3 regions of the Anaerotignum propionicum DSM 1682 genome follow, and region 3 is predicted to be linked to each of the others. Evidence: riboswitches for the same ligand, from Rfam matches in the RefSeq annotation. Region 3 holds a riboswitch; each other region holds the start of a gene.
What was found. A riboswitch is a leader RNA that binds a small molecule or an ion and turns the genes downstream of it on or off. The one in region 3 is predicted to bind ZMP and ZTP.
Positions count from the first base shown of each region.

Region 1: linked by a shared signal. The riboswitch ahead of purE (5-(carboxyamino)imidazole ribonucleotide mutase) and the one ahead of CPRO_RS01945 (formate--tetrahydrofolate ligase) in region 3 are both predicted to bind ZMP and ZTP.
Region 2: linked by a shared signal. The riboswitch ahead of pflA (pyruvate formate-lyase-activating protein) and the one ahead of CPRO_RS01945 (formate--tetrahydrofolate ligase) in region 3 are both predicted to bind ZMP and ZTP.

Region 1 is NZ_CP014223.1:2,446,281-2,452,775, reverse strand. Features, by position in the region: gene carB (carbamoyl-phosphate synthase large subunit) at 1-531, opposite strand, end outside; gene CPRO_RS11455 (dihydroorotase) at 653-1,921, opposite strand; ZMP/ZTP riboswitch at 2,089-2,247, shown strand; gene purE (5-(carboxyamino)imidazole ribonucleotide mutase) at 2,321-2,815, shown strand; gene purC (phosphoribosylaminoimidazolesuccinocarboxamide synthase) at 3,035-3,745, shown strand; gene purF (amidophosphoribosyltransferase) at 3,784-5,244, shown strand; gene purM (phosphoribosylformylglycinamidine cyclo-ligase) at 5,228-6,265, shown strand; gene purN (phosphoribosylglycinamide formyltransferase) at 6,259-6,495, shown strand, end outside.
Region 2 is NZ_CP014223.1:1,459,663-1,466,157, forward strand. Features, by position in the region: gene CPRO_RS06975 (nitroreductase family protein) at 1-536, shown strand, start outside; gene hcp (hydroxylamine reductase) at 871-2,499, shown strand; gene CPRO_RS06990 (LysR family transcriptional regulator) at 2,974-3,858, opposite strand; ZMP/ZTP riboswitch at 4,283-4,364, shown strand; gene pflA (pyruvate formate-lyase-activating protein) at 4,421-5,134, shown strand; gene pflB (formate C-acetyltransferase) at 5,157-6,495, shown strand, end outside.
Region 3 is NZ_CP014223.1:413,649-420,143, reverse strand. Features, by position in the region: gene CPRO_RS01950 (bifunctional 5,10-methylenetetrahydrofolate dehydrogenase/5,10-methenyltetrahydrofolate cyclohydrolase) at 1-731, opposite strand, end outside; gene CPRO_RS01945 (formate--tetrahydrofolate ligase) at 744-2,414, opposite strand; ZMP/ZTP riboswitch at 2,491-2,571, opposite strand; gene CPRO_RS15950 (DNA translocase FtsK) at 2,795-5,632, opposite strand; gene CPRO_RS01935 (ferredoxin domain-containing protein) at 5,828-6,406, shown strand.

The sequences.
Region 1 (6,495 bases), 1.1 Mb from region 3:
TGTGCCGCCTAAGGTGAAGGCAGGGCGCAGAACAACGGGATAACCGATTTCAACAGCTGCACGAACTGCTTCCTCTATAGAATAGGTGATAATAGAAGGGATAACGGGTTCTCCAATTTCCTGACAAAGTTCTTTAAAGAGTTCTCTATCCTCTGCTTTTTCGATGCTTTCACAGCTTGTGCCCAAAAGCTCTACTTGACATTCCTTTAAGATGCCCTTTTTCTCCAGTTGAATTGCCAGATTTAAGCCTGTTTGTCCACCGATTCCTGGAACGATAGCATCGGGGCGTTCATAGCGAAGGATTTTTGCAATGTATTCCAAGGTCAACGGTTCCATATAAACCTTATCTGCGATGGTGGTATCAGTCATTATGGTGGCGGGATTGGAATTGACCAAAACCACTTCATAGCCCTCTTCTTTTAAAGCCAGGCAAGCCTGTGTTCCGGCATAGTCGAATTCCGCTGCTTGTCCAATTACAATGGGGCCGGAGCCGATGATAAGGATTTTTTTAAGATCTGTTCTTTTAGGCATTTTATTTCCTCCTTGAAATAGATGGATAGGTGTTCTTGCTGGTACAAAAATTTATTTAAACCTTGGAATGTTTCAGAAATTCATAAGCTAGGTAGATGAATGTCTATATTCCTAAGGGTACTTATCTCCTTTGATAAGCGATTTTGCTGTTACAAAGTGTTAGTTCACAGCGACCGAATACTTCTTTTCCTGCAAAGGGCGTGCTTCGACCTTTAGAGAGGAATTCATCTGGATATATTTTATACTGTTTTCTTAAATCAAATACAGTAAGGTCTGCGGGTTGTCCCTCTTCCAAGGGGGTGCCGATGTCAAAGCGTTTTCTGGGATTGGTATGAAGTAATTCCACGAGTTTCTCTAAAGTTAGGATTCCTGTTTGCACCAAATCTGTATACAAAACAGGGAAGGCTGTTTCCAGACCTACAATGCCCATCATGCTTCCTGCAAGTCCCTTTGATTTTTCATCAGCGGAATGGGGTGCATGGTCTGTGGCAATCATATCAATGGTGCCATCTAAAATTCCTTCGATTAATGCGAGTCTGTCTGCCTCACTTCGAATGGGTGGGTTCATTTTAAAACGACCATCCTCTTCCAGCATACTATCATTCATAACTAAGTAGTGAGGTGCTGTTTCACAGGTAACATCAATTCCACAGGCCTTCGCTTTTCGAATGAGGGCGACAGATTCTTTTGTGGAGATATGGCAGACATGATATTTACAGCCAGTTTCTTTGACTAAGGCAAGATCTCGTTCAATTTGCTTCCATTCACTTGCAGAGCAAATACCTTTGTGCCCATGAAGGGTGGCATATTCCCCATCGTGTATATAGCCACCATGAAGCAAAGTATTATCTTCACAGTGGGCTGCAATGATTTTTCCGTATTTACTGATTTTTCTCATGGCAGAGCCCATGAATTCGTCATTTTGCACACCCCTGCCGTCATCGCTAAAACCACAAACCTGCTTTGCAATTTCGTCATATTCGGCGAATTCTTCGCCTTTTTCCCCTACAGAAATGGTGCCGTAGGGATGAACATGGATACAGGCATTTTTTTGAATGCTTTCCAGTTGGGGCGCAAGATTTTCTTTTGAATCCGGTGTGGGCGACAGGTTTGGCATTGCACAGACGGTGGTATAACCCCCATGAGCGGCGGCTTTCGTTCCTGTTTCTATGGTTTCTTTATAAAAAAATCCCGGTTCTCTTAGATGTACGTGAACATCAATAAAACCGGGAAATACAAAACAACCTTCCAATTCAAAAAGAATAGTATCTGAAGAATAGGAAGGTTTGGTTGTGGAAATTTTAGAAATAAGACCATCTGCAATAAATATGTTGGAATTGACAAATCCACCTTGAACAAATACATTAACATTCGGTAAAATGTAGTTCAATTGCTCCAGCTCCTTTCCATTTGGTCGTTTAGGGTAAGTATTTCTTTACAAATTGTCAGTAGTATAGCATACGGTTTTTAATGTGTCAAGAATATATTTTAAGGTTTTTTAGATTGCTTGAATTGACAGAAACGTTTTTTTTGTGTAGACTTAGTTTGTCAATTTAAGAGGCTTTTTATAACTGACGGATCAGTGGGAAACCACAAGGGAGTAGAAAGCTTGAAGTGAGCAGTTCGGAAATATTCGGCGTTTTTTGTGACGCACCTGATTCGCAATGAAAAGTCAGGGGATTGATACTGCTTTTGTCGACCGTCTGGGCAGTCCTGTTTCTGACTAAGGAATAGGAATGCCCTTTTTTTGTTCAAATCATTAAATTTTATAGCCATTAGGAGGTTATCCATGAAAAAAGTAGCGATTCTTATGGGCAGTGACAGTGATTTTCCTGTTGTGGAAAAAGCTCTAACAACCTTGGACAAGTATGGTGTGCCCTTTGAGGTTCACGTGTACTCTGCCCACAGAACACCCGAAGAAGCAAGGGCCTTTGCAATGAATGCAAGAGAGAATGGTTTTGGCGCAATTATTGCGGCGGCGGGGAAAGCGGCTCATCTGGCAGGGGCTATGGCGGCAAATACCACATTACCTGTAATTGGTATTCCCATCAAATCTTCCACGTTGGATGGCTTGGATGCACTCCTTTCTACAGTTCAGATGCCCGGGGGCATGCCTGTGGCAACAGTGGCCATTGATGGAGCAGAAAACGCAGCATTATTGGCAATTCAGATTTTGGCGGTAACGGATGAAGATTTGGCTGAAAAGCTTCGCGTGGCAAGAGCTGATAATGCAAACAAAGTATTAGAAAAGGACCGTATGATAGCGGAAAAATATAATAAATAAACAATAAGATTCACGCATTTCTAGATGGAAAATCTTAATAGATAGATAATTTTAATTTGTGGACAAGGTCGTTGTAGAAATAGGATTTTCTCTGTAAAATCCTGTGGTTCATTCCATTTTTAACCGAAACAAAAAGTAACGATACTTAAAAATATAAATGCTCATTAACCCAACAAGCCGAAAGGCAAAAAGATGATTCTTTAGGAGGAATTCAGTATCATGGAAAAGACAGTTCAGATGTATGAAGGCAAGGCAAAAAAGGTATTTGCAACCAACGATGAAAATTACTGCATCGTATCCTACAAGGATGATGCAACTGCGTTCAATGGTCTGAAAAAAGGCACCATTCTTGGTAAAGGTGCCATCAACAACCGTGTAACAAATCACCTCATGAAGCTTTTAGAAAAAAACGGGATTCCTACACATTTTGTGGAAGAGCTTTCCGATAGAGAAACTGTAGTAAAGAAAGTAACAATTGTACCCTTGGAGGTAATTGTAAGAAATATTGCCGCTGGATCTTTGGCAAAGCGTCTTGGATTGGCGGAAGGCACAAAAATGAAGAGTACAGTTCTGGAATACTGTTATAAAGATGATGAACTGGGCGACCCTATGATTAATGAATATCATATTTTAGCCATGGAATTTGCGACAAAAGAAGAAATTGATTTAATTGCAAAATACTCTTTTAAGATTAATGAAATTTTGAGCAATTATTTGAAAGATGCAAATATTGAATTGATAGATTTCAAATTGGAATTTGGTAAGACAGCTGATGGTCAAATTGTATTGGCAGATGAAATTTCCCCTGATACCTGCCGTTTCTGGGATACCGTAACAGGAGAGAAGCTTGACAAAGACAGATTCCGCCGTGACTTAGGCAATGTGGAAGATGCTTATCAGGAAGTATTAAAGCGTTTGATGGGTGAATAATCCGGTTACAGTACAGAGTGAATAGACGAGGTGCTAACATGTGTATGAATGAAATTCATGAGGAATGTGGTGTATTCGGTGTTTTTGGAAAAGAAACCGCCACAGTTGCGGCAACAACCTATTATGGTCTGTTTGCTTTACAGCATAGAGGTCAGGAAAGCTGCGGCATTGTAGTAAATGACGATGGTATTTTTCGTTTTCATAAAGATCCTGGCTTGGTAAACGATGTATTTACCCCTCAGGTGATGGCTTCCTTGGGAGAAGGCAATATGGCGATTGGCCATGTACGCTATGGCACAACTGGAGTGAATGACCGTACCAATGCCCAGCCTATCGTTGTAAATCACATCAAAGGCAAGCTTGCATTGGCCCATAACGGCAATTTGGTAAATTCTTTTGAATTAAGACAAGAATTGGAATTACAAGGCTCTATTTTTCACACAACAAGTGATACAGAAGTTATTTCTTATATGATTACAAAGGAACGATTGAATGCCCCTTCCATTGAGGAGGCAGTAAACCGTGCCATGAACCGCATAAAAGGAGCGTATTCATTAGTGATTATGTCTGCTTCCAAAATGGTTGCGGCAAGGGATGAAAATGGATTCAGACCCTTATGTTATGGGATAACAGAGGATGGCAGCTACATTGTTGCTTCTGAAAGCTGTGCTTTGGATGCCGTTGGTGCGAAGTTTATTCGAGATATTCGTCCCGGGGAAATTGTGGTTTTTGACCATGAAGGAATTCGTACCATTACAGACCATTGTGAAAAAGTAAAGCCCACTATCTGTATATTTGAATATATTTATTTCTCCAGACCTGACTCCCGTGTGGAAGGCAGAAGTGTGCACGATGCAAGGGTGAAGGCGGGGGCTTGTCTTGCCATGGAGCACCCTGTACAGGCGGATGTTGTCATCGGCGTTCCGGATTCAGGGTTGGATGCGGCAATTGGCTATGCAAGACAGTCCGGCATTCCTTACGGTATTGGATTTATTAAAAACAAGTACATTGGGCGTACCTTTATTTCTCCCGGACAAAAGGTCCGTGAGGATAAAGTGAAGATAAAGTTAAACGTAATTGCAGAAACGGTAAAAGGAAAAAGAGTAGTTTTGGTGGACGATTCCATTGTAAGAGGGACAACCTCCGCACGGATTGTAAAGCTTCTTAGGGATGCGGGAGCAACTGAGGTGCATATGCGTTCTTCTGCTCCTCCCTTTTTGTACCCTTGCTTTTATGGAACGGATGTGGATTCTCAGGAGAATTTGATTGCCTGTAACCATACCATAGAGGAAATTAGAGATATTATTGGCGTAGACAGCTTAGGATATTTAAGTCTTGACCATTTAAGTATGCTGATTGGTACCCCCAACGGTGAGGGTTACTGTGCTTCCTGCTTTGACGGCAAGTATCCCACAGAAAAACCAACAGAGGCTGATAAAAATAGATTTGAAAATAAGCTCAGCGAGAGGAGAAAAAATCAAGATGAAGAGTCACAGTGAGAGCTATAAAGCAGCAGGTGTGGACATTGTTGCAGGATACCAAGCAGTTGAGCTGATGAAGCAGCATATTGCAAAAACAATGACAGCAGGAGTCATGTCTGATATTGGGGGCTTTGGCGGTCTGTTTGAATTGGATATGACAGGGATTACAAAGCCTGTTTTGGTAAGCGGTACCGACGGTGTAGGCACAAAGCTGAAATTGGCATTTTTGATGGACAAGCATGACACTGTGGGCATTGACTGCGTTGCTATGTGCGTGAACGATATCATTTGCGTTGGTGCAAAGCCTTTATTTTTCTTGGATTATATTGCTGTGGGCAAAAACTTTCCTGAAAAAATTGCGTCTATTGTTTCCGGTGTAGCAGAAGGCTGTGTTCAATCCGGTGCGGCATTAATCGGCGGGGAGACCGCAGAGATGCCTGGTTTCTATCCAGATGATGAATATGATTTGGCTGGTTTCTCGGTTGGCGTTGTAGATAAAGCTAAAATTTTGAATAATAAAACAATCAAAGAAGGGGATGTGCTGATTGCATTGCCCTCCAGCGGTGTGCATTCCAATGGTTTTTCCTTGGTACGCCGTGTGTTTGATGTGGAAAATACTGATATGAAGGCGCCTGTTGCGGAACTGGGTGGAAAGTCCTTAGGGGAAACCTTACTGACACCAACAAAAATCTATGTAAAGCCTATGCTTGCTTTGTTTGAAGAAATTTCAGTTAAGGCAGTTTCTCATATCACAGGCGGTGGTTTTTACGAAAACATTCCCAGAAGCATTCCCAAGGGTTTTGGGGCGAAGATTGATAAAAAAGCATTACGTATCCTGCCAATTTTTGATTTGCTTGCTAAAACAGGCAATATTCCCGAAAGAGATATGTTTAACACCTTTAACATGGGTGTGGGTATGAGTGTTGTTGTGGCAAAAGAAGATGCTGAAAAAGCATTGGAAATCCTAAAGGCAAACGGCGAGGATGCATATATTATGGGTGAAATTGTAGTGGCCGAGGAAGGTGTCGTTATATGCTAAAAACAAAAATTGCAGTTTTTGTTTCCGGCGGCGGCACGAATTTACAAGCACTCATTGATGCTGAAAAAAGAGGGGAAATACCCAGTGGTGAAATTGCGCTGGTTTTGGCTAGCAACGACAGTGCTTATGCTTTAACCAGGGCTGAAGAAAACGGCATTAAAAGTGTAGTGATCAAAAGAAAAGGATTTCCTTCTCAAGAAGCATATGAAGAAGAAATGAAAAATGTGTTG
Region 2 (6,495 bases), 1.0 Mb from region 3:
CTATTCGTAATTATAAGGAAACGGCTGTGGAAAGAGAAAAACTGAAAGCCCTAGTGAATGTTGCTCATTATGCTCAAAGCGGGCATAACCTCCAGGGTGTATCTTATGTTGTAATAGAGGATAGAAGTATACTTCAGAAGGCAGTTGCCATTGTAATTGAAGCCTTCGAGAAGTATAATGTGCTAGAGCATATTACAAAATTATATCATGAAGAGGGGGTAGACCCTATTTTAAGAGGTGCACCATGCCTTTTTCTTACCACTGCAGATACGAGTTTTGAAAGAGCAAGAGAAAACTCAATTATAGCACTTACTTATTTAGAGCTATATGCCCCAACGTTGGGATTGGGATCTTGTTGGGCGGGAATGCTTGAGAGAATTGCTATGAGGGAAGGTTCACCGCTTTTGGAGTTGTTTCAAATTCCTGAGAATAAGAAAATCACCGGTGCTGTTATGGTGGGATACCCAAAATACACTTATCCAAGATTGGTAGATAGAAATCCACTGGATGTTATTTTTGTAAACAAAGATAATTGATTTAAAAAAATTTAGGAAGCAATTATCCTTGAGCAAATATAATTCATTTTATAAATCGCAAAGTCATTTTGGCTTATAATTTTATATTGCCCGAATGTTGTGTACCTGTGGGGCTCTTTTTGAAGTCTCTTTTAGTCTTCGGAAAACGACAAAGTTTTTTTATGGCAGAAGAGATTTTCTTTTATAATCTAACGGCATTTTCTTCCAAAAAAAATAAAAAAAACACAATTGTGTTGTATATGCAACAGACAAATATAATTTATACTTGTATACTGGGAATAGAAGTTTTTTGGAAAAATATAGGAAGAAAAGGGACGAAAAAGGAGGAAAAGCCATGAGTATGTTTTGCTATCAGTGTCAAGAAACAGCAGGTGGAAAAGGATGCATGGTTAGAGGGGTATGCGGTAAAACAGAAGCGACTGCAAAGCTTCAGGATTTACTCATATATTCCGTAAAGGGAATTTCTGAAATTGTTATGAAAGGAAAGCTGGATGTAAATGAGCTTGGCGACATTAACGATGAGGTCATTAACAGCCTGTTTATTACAATAACCAATGCAAATTTTGATGATGCAGCAATTATTGCCCAAATTCAAAAGGTGCTTGGTATGCGTGATGCGTTAAAAGAAAAGGTATCCATAGGTGGATTACACGATGCAGCAACTTTTACAGTGGATTCTACGGAGTCTATGCTAACAAAGGCTTCTAGCATAGGTGTTTTGGCTACAGATAATGAAGATATACGTTCTTTGAGAGAAATGATAATTTACGGTGTTAAGGGTATGGCGGCATATACAGAGCATGCTAGAAACCTTGGCAAGGTAAATTTGGATATCAACACATTTATCTATCAGGCATTGGCGGCAACATTGGATGATACCCTTACAGCAAATGATTTGGTTGCGCTTACGCTGAAAACCGGTGAGCACGGTGTGAAAGCAATGGCACTTCTTGATGAGGCGAATACCTCAAAATATGGTAATCCTGAAATAACTCAGGTTAACATTGGTGTGAGGAAGAATCCTGCTATACTGATTTCCGGTCACGATTTAACGGATTTGGAACAGCTTTTAGAGCAGACAAAGGATACAGGGGTGGATGTGTATACCCATAGCGAAATGCTTCCTGCTCATTACTACCCTGCGTTTAAAAAATACAACAATTTTGCAGGGAACTACGGCAACGCATGGTGGAAACAAATAGATGAATTTGTATCTTTCCGTGGCCCTATTTTGTTCACCACTAACTGTATTGTTCCACCAAGGAGCGAGGAAGTAAGAGGAAGAATCTTTACAACAGGCTCCAGCGGTTATCCAGGCTGCAAACATATTGTAGCTGATGAAAATGGGAAGAAGGATTTCTCAGAAATCATTGCTCTCGCAAAAACTTTGCCAACACCGGAAGAAATCGAAGCAGGCAGTATTGTGGGTGGCTTTGCGCACAATCAGGTATTTGCTCTGGCAGATAAGGTGGTTGATGCAGTAAAATCCGGTGCAATCAAGAAATTTTTTGTAATGGCCGGTTGCGATGGCAGAATGAAATCCAGAGAATATTATACGGAATTTGCTGAAAAACTTCCAAAAGATACAGTGATTCTTACTGCGGGCTGCGCAAAATACCGCTATAATAAGCTGCAATTAGGAGATATCGGTGGTATTCCAAGGGTATTGGATGCGGGTCAGTGTAACGATTCCTATTCCCTTGCAGTAATCGCAATGAAATTAAAAGAAGTATTTGGCCTTGATGATATCAATGAGCTTCCAATTGTATACAATATTGCGTGGTATGAGCAAAAGGCAGTTATTGTTTTGTTGGCGCTGTTATATCTTGGTGTGAAAAATATCCATTTAGGGCCTACACTCCCCGGATTTTTGTCCCCCAATGTTGCCAAGGTTCTAGTTGAAAGCTTTGGAATCAGCGGTATTGGTACAGTAGACGAGGATATTAAATTATTTATGGCTTAATCAAAAAAGTCCTGCTGATAGTATCGGCAGGACTTAATTTTTGTTTGCTTTAACTTGATTAAACCACCTGCTCTACAGGAGGTAGGAATGGTTTAGCTGTACCTGTAAGGTTTTTTTAGCTGATAAAAAATTATTAATTTTCGCAAATGTAAAATAAGTTTAAAAAACCGTTTTAACGGTAGTAGGGTGAATGTTGCATAAGAAATTTTTATCAATATGCCCCATGCTTTGCAAGGAAGTCCCTTATAGTAGCAGATCAGACCACCAGCAAATGATGCTGATATTTGACATTTAAAAGAAATGCTATTCTTCCGATATAAATGAATGGGTGAATGGGATGAAAGAATGATGCTTAAAGGGTACCAATTTCTATACAAAAGGATTTGTTTTCGTTTCTAATTAAAAAATACCTCTACAATAGTTGTATACATCATTGTAGAGGTTTGCTGTCTTAGCGTACACACCAAAGACGACTTATTTTTTTGTAGTTCCCAGAATATGCTCCTTAAATTTTTCAACGGCAGGTGGCAAATATCTATTTACCACATAAGCAAGGTAAACCATACGCTTAGAATAAGCAGTATCCAAATCTAATTTTACTACGTTATAATTTTGGATTGTCGGGTTGTCAGTAATAATTGCGATTCCTTGGTTTGCTTGAACCAGACCCGCCATTGAGTTGACATCTTCAAATTGGCAAAGAATATTAGGCATAATTTGCGCTTTTGAAAACAAGTCATCGATAATCCGTCTCATACCGCTTTCCTTTGTATAGCAGATCAAAGGATAAGGACAAATATCTTGAATACTTACTTTCTTTTTTCCTGCCAAAGCATGATTTTCGGGAACGATTACAACCAATCCCTGTTCAAAAACAGGGATAAATTCCACGTCACTTTCGTTTTCAACCATAGAGCAGAAGACCAAATCATATTTTTCTCTTTTCAAATTGTAAAGCAATGTTTTTGTATTTCCTTCATAGCAAGAAAAAGAGATGTTCTTATTCTGGGGATCATCCAAAAAACCTGCAATAATTTCCGGTACAAAATTTGCTCCCACAGAGGTCATGTATGCAAGGCCTACATGCCCACCCCCCACTGTAATGAGTCTTTCAATTTGATTTTTACCTAGTTCCAACTGAGTCAAAGCGTTTTCCACATAAAACATATAAATTCTTCCATACTTTGTCAAAACCACGTTCCGTCCCTGCTTTTCAAAAAGATTTGCCCCCAATTCCTTTTCCATAGCAGCGATAGAATGGCTTAATGTTGGCTGGGAAATATTTAATCTTTCCGAAGCCTTCGTGTAATGCTCCAATTCAGCCAAAGTTTTAAAATAGTATAATTGATTTAAATTCATTACCTTCCTCCTTTTTTCTTTATCAACCTCTTCGCAATCATTATAGCAAAAATATAGAAAGAATCTATATATTTTTCTTTTTTCGTCATAATTAATAAAAAAAAATAATGTATTTTACAATTTTGCGCTGTGGTCATGTTTATACTTGCTAATTTTACCATATAATGGATATAAATTCCAACGTTTATTAATTTATAAAATGAATCTTTTTGAATAAATATTAGATGATGAAAGCAAGAACTTATCGTTATTTCATATGGCTTGAGTTAGAAAAAATTTTGTTGGCGATTTAGAAATATACTTAAATAAAAAAAGTAAATACGGTGATAACCTTGAAAAAAATTTTTCAGATTATCATTTATTTTTCTTTTTCAAAATCAATAAATTTCATTGACAATAAAAAATAAGCATGCTAAAATCATCTCATAGATTATATGACTGACGGAACAGTGGGTTCAACCACGTGAAGTATAATCACTAACAAGCCGACCGTCTGGGCAGAAAAAGCCCGGATTGTCGGCTTTTTCTAATTCAGAAATTTGAACTAGAAAGAGGTGATTTTGTGCAAAGAGGTAAAATTCACTCTATTGAATCCATGGGACTGGTGGATGGTCCCGGCATAAGGAGCGTTCTGTTTCTCCAAGGTTGTGGGCTGCGGTGCAAGTATTGCCATAACCCGGATACTTGGCAGCTACATGGAGGAAAAGAAATAGGTGTGGACGAAATCATGAAAAAGCTCAGGCGTTTTCAGCCCTATTTTGGCGATACAGGGGGCGTGACTTGTTCCGGTGGTGAACCGCTTTTGCAGATTGAATTTGTGACGGAATTATTTAGAGAATGTAAAAAGGAAAATATCTCCACTTGCCTAGACACGGCAGGATATGGATTTGGAAATTATCAGGAGCTTTTGGAAGTTACCGATTTAGTATTGTTTGATGTAAAGCATTATTTGGCAGAAGAATATACAGCTTTAACAGGGGGCGATTTTTCTGTTACTACTGAGTTTTTAAATGCAGTGAGAAAAAGCCAAACTTCCCTTTGGATACGCCATGTGGTTGTGCCTAATATTACAGACAGTGAAGCGCATATCAAAGGGCTTGGGGGGTACATAAAAGCAATTCCCAATGTGAAAAGGGTAGAGCTTCTGCCTTATCACACGTTGGGTATGGAAAAATACAGTGTTATGGGGGTTGATTATCCCCTGAAAGATACACCGCCCATGTGTAAAGAAAAGACGAAACAACTTCAGAAATTGATTTTAGATAGCATTTCCTAGAGACAAAGAGAGGATTGAAAACATGAATATATTGGCATGGCAGGGATTTGAAACAGGCAGATGGACAAAGGAAATTGATGTTCGTAATTTCATTCAAAAAAATTATTCCCTTTATGATGGCGATGATTCCTTTTTGGAAGGGGTTACCGATAGAACAAAAAAGCTATGGGATAAGTGCCACGTATTGATTGTGGAAGAAATGAAAACAGGTATTTTGGATGTGGAGACAAATATTATTTCAGGCATTGATAATTTTGCTCCCGGTTATATTGACAGAGAAAATGAGTTGATTTTAGGCTTGCAGACAGATGCCCCTTTAAAAAGAATTGTAAACTTATATGGCGGCTTAAAAATGGCTACAAGCGCACTGGATCAGTATGGCTATCAATTAAATGGGGAAGTGGAGAAGAATTTCCATTCTTACAGAAAGTCTCATAACGAAGGTGTTTTTGATGCCTATCCCGAGAGAACAAAGGTAGCAAGACATGTTGGGCTGTTGACAGGGTTGCCTGATGCTTACGGCCGCGGCCGTGTCATTGGGGATTACAGACGTGTTTCGTTGTACGGAGTAGATTTCCTAATGCAGGAAAAGGAACGGGAATTGGCTGAGTTTGACGGTGCAATGACTGATGAACGTATTCGTACAAGAGAAGAATTGAGCATGCAAATAAAGGCTTTAAAAGAAATGAAGTCTATGGCCTTGAAATATGGCGTTGATCTCAGTGAGCCTGCGAAAGATGCCAAGGAAGCAGTACAATTTTTGTATATGGCATATCTCGCAGGTGTAAAAGAAAATAATGGTGCAGCAATTTCTTTGGGACGCACATCCACATTTTTAGATATTTATATCGAAAGAGATTTGAAAAACGGCATTCTTTCGGAAAAAGAGGCACAGGAATTAATTGACCAATTTATTATCAAATTAAGATTGGTGCGTCATTTAAGAACACCAGAGTACAATGAATTGTTTGGTGGCGATCCTACTTGGATTACAGAGGCGATTGGTGGTATCAGTCTAAATGGCGAATCTCTGGTAACAAAAAACTCTTTCCGCTACCTACATACCCTAACCAATTTGGGAACTGCTCCCGAACCAAATATGACGGTGCTTTGGAGCAGAGATTTGCCCCATGCCTTCAAGGAATATTGCGCAAAAATGAGTATCGAAACAGACTCAATTCAATACGAAAATGATGACGTGATGCGACCTTTGTATGGGGATGATTACGCAATTTCTTGCTGTGTTTCCGCGATGCGTGTGGGCAAGCAGATGCAGTTTTTCGGTGCAAGAGCAAACATTGCAAAATCTCTTCTTTTGGCAGTAAATGGTGGCGTGGATGAATTGCAAAAAATACCTGTGG
Region 3 (6,495 bases):
TCCACATCACCGCAAAGCTTACCTGCCTCATTGCGGTTCATGCCTACGTCAATCACAATGGCACCTGCTTTTACCATTTCTGCCGTAACGGTATTTACCTTTCCCGTGGCACTAACGATAATGTCCGCCCCCCGGCAAACCTCCGCCAGATTACGGGTTTTTGAATGGCAAATAGTCACCGTTCCGTTCTCCTGCATTAACAGCATAGCCACAGGCTTCCCAACGATATTGCTTCTTCCGATAATCACACAATTCTGTCCTTGAATGGTATGCCCACTGCGCTTAATTAACTCAATAATACCTGCGGGTGTACAAGGCAAAAATCCCTTGCCCCCTGAATGCAATAGACCCACGTTCATAGGATGAAAGCAATCCACATCCTTTTTGGCATCAATGGCAAGAATTACTTTTTCCTCGTTGATTTGCTTCGGCAAAGGCATTTGCACCAAAATACCATGAACGGTCTCATCAGCGTTTAACTGTGCCACAAGGCGGAGCAGTTCCTCCTCCGATGTTTCTCCTCCTAATTCATAGGATACAGAGCGAATACCCACTGCCTCACATGCCTTTTTTTTATTATTCACATAAACCTGAGAAGCGGAATCGTTTCCCACCAAAACAACGGCAAGGCAAGGATTCACACCCTGCGCCTTAATTTGAGCCGCTTCTTTCGCCGCTTCCTCTTTGATTTGTGCCGAAATCAACTTGCCATCAATCAATTGTGCTGTCATCATTACAACTCCTTAGAATAATCCCACGATGTTTCCATCTTCATCAATATCAATATCCAAAGCCGCAGGTCTCTTTGGCAAGCCTGGCATTGTCATAATATCTCCAAGCATTGCAACGATAAAGCCTGCCCCTGCTGAAATTCTCAATTCTTTCACATTTACCTCAAATCCCTCAGGACGTCCCAAAAGCTTAGGGTCGTCAGATAGGGAGTATTGTGTTTTTGCAATACAAACAGGGAAATGTCCAAAGCCCAACTGTTCTATTTGAGCCAGAGTCTTTTTCGCTGCTGCTGAGAAGTTGACATTTCCTGCACCGTAAATTTCTTTACAAACACAATTTATTTTTTCCTGAATGGTTAAATTGTCATCATATAAGGTATGGAAATTATTTTCCTTCGTTTCTATGGTCTCTAGTACCTTTTCTGCCAGAGTACGGCCACCTTCACCGCCTTCTGCCCAAACCCTTGCAATGGCAAAAGTAGCACCCATGGCTTCACAGCTTGCCTTCACAAAGGCAACCTCCGCCTCAGTATCTGCCACAAAATGGTTCAAAGTAACCACAACAGGAACACCAAATTTCTGTATATTTTCAATATGCTTTTCTAAATTTACAAAACCTTTTTTCAAAGCATCTAAATTTTCATTGCTCAAATCTGCTTTGGCAACACCACCATTATATTTCATTGCACGGATTGTTGCAACCAAAACAACGGCATCAGGACGAATGCCGGCCTTACGGCACTTAATATCAAAAAACTTCTCTGCCCCCAAATCCGCACCAAAACCTGCTTCCGTGACCACATAATCTGCCATTTTCAAGCCTAATTTTGTGGCACGCACACTGTTACAGCCATGGGCAATATTTGCAAAAGGGCCGCCGTGAATCATTGCAGGCGTATGCTCCAAAGTCTGTACTAAGTTAGGCTGAAGGGCATCCTTCAATAAAACAGTCATTGCACCATCAGCACCGATTTGCTTTGCCGTTACAGGCTCATCATTGTAAGTATAGCCAATAATAATTTTCCCCAACATCTCTTTTAAATGCTTTAAATCGTTTGCCAAGCAGAAAATCGCCATAATCTCGGAAGCAACGGTAATTTGGAAGCCGTCCTCACGGGGTACGCCGTTTACCTTGCCGCCCAAGCCTGAAATGATGCTTCTCAACTGTCTATCATTTAGATCAACTACTCTTTTCCAAGTGATTCTTCTAGTGTCAATATTCAAATCATTTCCTTGTTGAATATGGTTATCCACCATTGACGCCAAAAGGTTATTTGCTGTAGTAATGGCATGCAAATCTCCAGTAAAATGCAGGTTGATTTCCTCCATAGGAACAACCTGCGCATATCCGCCACCGGCTGCTCCCCCTTTTACACCCATGCAAGGGCCAAGGGATGGTTCTCTTAAACAAGTAATGGCATTTTTGCCCAACTTCTGTAATGCCTGTGTTAAGCCAATGGTCACTGTAGTTTTCCCCTCACCTGCAGGGGTAGGATTTACAGCAGTTACCAAAATCAGCTTCCCGTTAGGGTTGTTTTTTATTTGATTATAGTATTTGTCGCTGATTTTCCCTTTGTACCTTCCATAGCATTCCACAAATTCCTCGGGAATCCCTGCTTTTGCGGCAATCGCAGTAATCGGCTCCATTTTGCACTCCTGTGCAATCTGCAAATCTGTTTTCATGATAAACAAACTCCTTTCAGTCCTTCAACGGTTTTCATACGCCATGAACCGCAAATAAAAAAGCCGACAGTCCAAGCGTCATCGCCCAGACGGTCGGCATTTATCCTTGTCATACTCCATGTGGTTAACTCCACTCCCGTCAGTCATATGACCTCTAGGGAAATGGTACTATATGCAGGTTTTTTTGTCAACAGACAAAGAAATATTTTATCCAGTACAAGATTGGTTCAGACTTTTCCTTCGGCTGTATCCTGTCTTTTAGATTCTTAATATTTTAGGAGTCTTTTCGCAAAACCTATTTCTCTTTAAAAAAATCCTTTTGAAAATAATACTCCAACAACTCATCTGTTTATGTAACACAATTTTTCTTTTTTCCTTTATCAAAGTTCTTCTTCCACTGGCTCTTTTATCGTCTCCCATTGGGCACGGGTAATGAGTACCTTTCTGGGCTTGCTACCATCCTCAGGGCCAACCATTCCCTTGCGTTCCAACTCATCCATCAACCTTGCTGCACGGTTATAACCAATTCTAAATTGTCTTTGCAGCATAGAAACCGAAGCTTTTTCCTTTTCAATAATCAAATCTACTGCAGGCTCAAAAAATTCGTCACTGTCCTCATCTGCATCCATACCGGTTTTGGTTACCTTTGTAATTTGGTCTATGGTATCTTGAGTATATCCCGGACGACCACTCTTTTTCAGGAATGAAACAATATCCTCCACCTCTTTATCGGTAACAAAAGCCCCCTGTAAACGGGCAGGCTTACTTTGTCCCGCAGGGTAAAACAGCATATCCCCCTTACCCAAAAGCTTCTCCGCACCAACCATATCCAAAATGGTTCGGGAATCAATGCCAGAGGAAACCGCGAAGGCCAATCGGGACGGAATGTTTGCTTTAATGACACCGGTAATAACATCTACGGATGGTCGCTGGGTTGCAATAATCAAATGCATTCCTGCGGCACGAGCCATCTGTGCCAATCTGCAAATAGAATCCTCTACCTCACCGGGTGCCGCCATCATCAAATCCGCCAACTCGTCAATAACGATGACAATTTGTGCCATCTTCCCTTTTTCATCCCCTTCTTCCTCTTTCATGGCATTAAAGCCCTTTATATCCCTAACACCAAAGGATGCAAAATCATTATATCTTTGCAACATTTCCCGCACCGCCCAATTTAATGCCGCGGACGCTTTTTTCGGGTCGGTAACAACAGGAATCAATAGATGAGGAATACCATTATAAACGCTCAATTCTACTACCTTAGGGTCGACCAGCAAAAGTTTAACGTCCTTGGGGTCAGCCTTATATAAAATGCTGGTAATCAGCGTGTTGATGCAAACACTCTTACCACTGCCCGTTGCACCTGCAATCAAAAGATGGGGCATTTTCCCAATATCCGTAACTACAGGGTTCCCTGCAATGTCCTCTCCCAATGCAAAGGCCAACTTAGAACCATGATTATGGAAGGCATCACTATCTAATACCGTTCTCAAATATACAGATTGGGTCTCCCTGTTGGGCACTTCAATACCCACTGCAGCCTTTCCCGGGATAGGCGCTTCAATACGGATGCCGCTAGCCGCCAGATTTAGGGCAATGTCATCCGCCAAATTTACAATTTTGCTTACTTTTACCCCCTGGCTAGGGGATAATTCATATCGGGTAACTGTGGGTCCTCTGTTGATTTGGATTACCTTTGCATCAACGCCAAAGCTCTTTAATGTTGACTCCAGCTTTTTTGCATTGGCAAGCATCTCCGCCTTAGAATCTCCACCCCCTGATTTCGGGTCTTCTCCCAAAAGCTCAATAGGAGGAAAAACATAGGGGATTTCTTCTTCGATTGGTTCGGCAGGCACTTCCTCTTCTGGGACAGCTTCCGTTTCCTCAGCAGTCTTTTCTTGCTTTTCTCCTTTTTCGGTATCTTCCAAATCATCGGCATCCGCCGTCATTTCTAAATCGTCTGAAATATTGATGCTTTCAGACATATCCAAATTATCTGAAGCATTTAAGCTCTCTGTCTCTTCATCCAAAACAACAATGGGTATTTCCTCTGTATCGCCAAGAGGCTCGTCCTTAGAAAAAACATCTTCCTCTTCAGATAACAAAATTTCCTCTTCTGGGGTCTCTCTGAAAATTTCCTCAATCATTTCCTCCCCTTCATCTTGAACCGCCTTGGAATGAATCATAATTGGAATTTCTTCGTCTTTCTTCTGATTTTCCCCAACGGATTCAATCTCAAAATCTTCAATTTCTTCGTCGGGTGCCCCCTCCTGTCCTTCCTCGAAAATAAAGTTATAAATGGGGTCTGCCTTCTTATATTTTACAGGATCCTTTTTGCGGAAAACAGTTTCCACTATGTCAGGTGCTTCGACCTCACAGCCTTCCTGATCCCTGAGCTCAATATTATAACTGCCCTTCTTTTTCTCTCTTTGTCGGCGGCGTTCCCGCTTTTCCGCCTCCGCCTGCTCCATTAAACGAATTTGTTCCGCTCTGCTTTTTATTTTCTCATATCTTACCTTTTGCATTGCCTTTTGGTGAGCTGAATAGTCAGAAACAGCCTGAAAAAAGGATTTCCCCGTTGTCATAATCAACGAAATAATCAAAAGGGCAATCAACACTAAAGTGCTGCCCAAGGTATCAAAAGCGCCATATAAAAGACCGCCCAGTGCCCCTCCCAGCAAACCGCCGTTGCCCATAGCACCTTCTCCGTAGTAAAAAGCTACTTTCTGGAAAAATTTCAAATTGGCAGTAGCTTCAATGGGATGTATCAAATGTACCCCTGCAGCAACACAAAGAAGAAACAACAGGCCACCAAGTCCACGAACCACAGGCATTTTTCTCTCTTCACTTGCCAAAAGCCATCCACAATAGATAATAATACATAACGGCAATAGCACTCCTGCAAAGCCAAATAGCCCCTTAAATAAACTGCTAAACAAATGCCCAATGACTCCCATTTTTTCAGTAAGCACGCTGATTTCAGCCACTAGGGAAATTAACATAATTATAATTAGGATTACCTCGTCCAGAATGCTGTCCCCAAAACGGCTATCATTCTCTATTACCTTAGCATTGCCCTTATGCTGGCTTTTTGGGGAACCACTTTTCCCTGAACTGGACTTTCCATTTGTATTTTTTTTCACGGCAGTAGATTTTGCGGGGGCCTTTGTTGTACCTGTACCGCTTTTTCTTGCTGTTTTCTTCTGCTCTGCCAAATTACTCACCTCATCTATCTTTGAAACAAAATTTACGAACCACTGTTTGCCTTTAATATAAAATTATACCATAAATATGCAAATCACGCACTCTTTTTATCAATGCAATTTCCTCTACGATATTGCATCTTTTATTAAACATACTGTATAATGAATAGTGAATTCAGTTTACAAAAGGAAAAGGAGGAACATAAGATGAAATACAGTGGTGAAAAGCTTCAACTAAGAGCAATTGAAACCGTAGCTTCCCTCATGATTGCAGCGGCAAAAACAGCGCCCAAGGGTTGTGGCAGAGACAGCATGGAATCCCTCATTATTGATGGAACGGATAAGGATGCCCTTGCGGCAGAAATGAGAAAAATCGGGGAGGAAACCCGTCAACCTTTTTATATAAGAGATGCAGAAAACGTAGAATTATCTGCCTGCGTTGTTCTCTTTGGGGCACAGGAAACCTATAGAGGTTTGCCTTACTGTAATTACTGTGGCGCAGGAGACTGCTTCGGTGCCAATAAAAGCGGCGCCCATTGCGCCTTTGCCGTAGGTGATTTAGGCATTGCCATGGGCTCTGCCGTATCCGTGGCGGCAGCACATCATATCGACAACAGAATTATGTTTTCCGCCGGAAAAGCAGCATTATCTTTAGGACTTTTTTCAGAAAAGGTCTTCTTAGGCTATGGTGTACCCCTTTCCGTATCAGAGAAAAGCCCTTATTACGACCGCCCTGCCGTGGCTCCTGCGTCCTCTGCGGCTGCTCCCGGCTGTAATGCAAAATAAGACATCTATTGATACGAAAGCCCACTGCAGGCGTAGGAATCACCTTGCAATGGGCTTTTTTTACACAACCTCTTCTTTTGTCAGGTTGT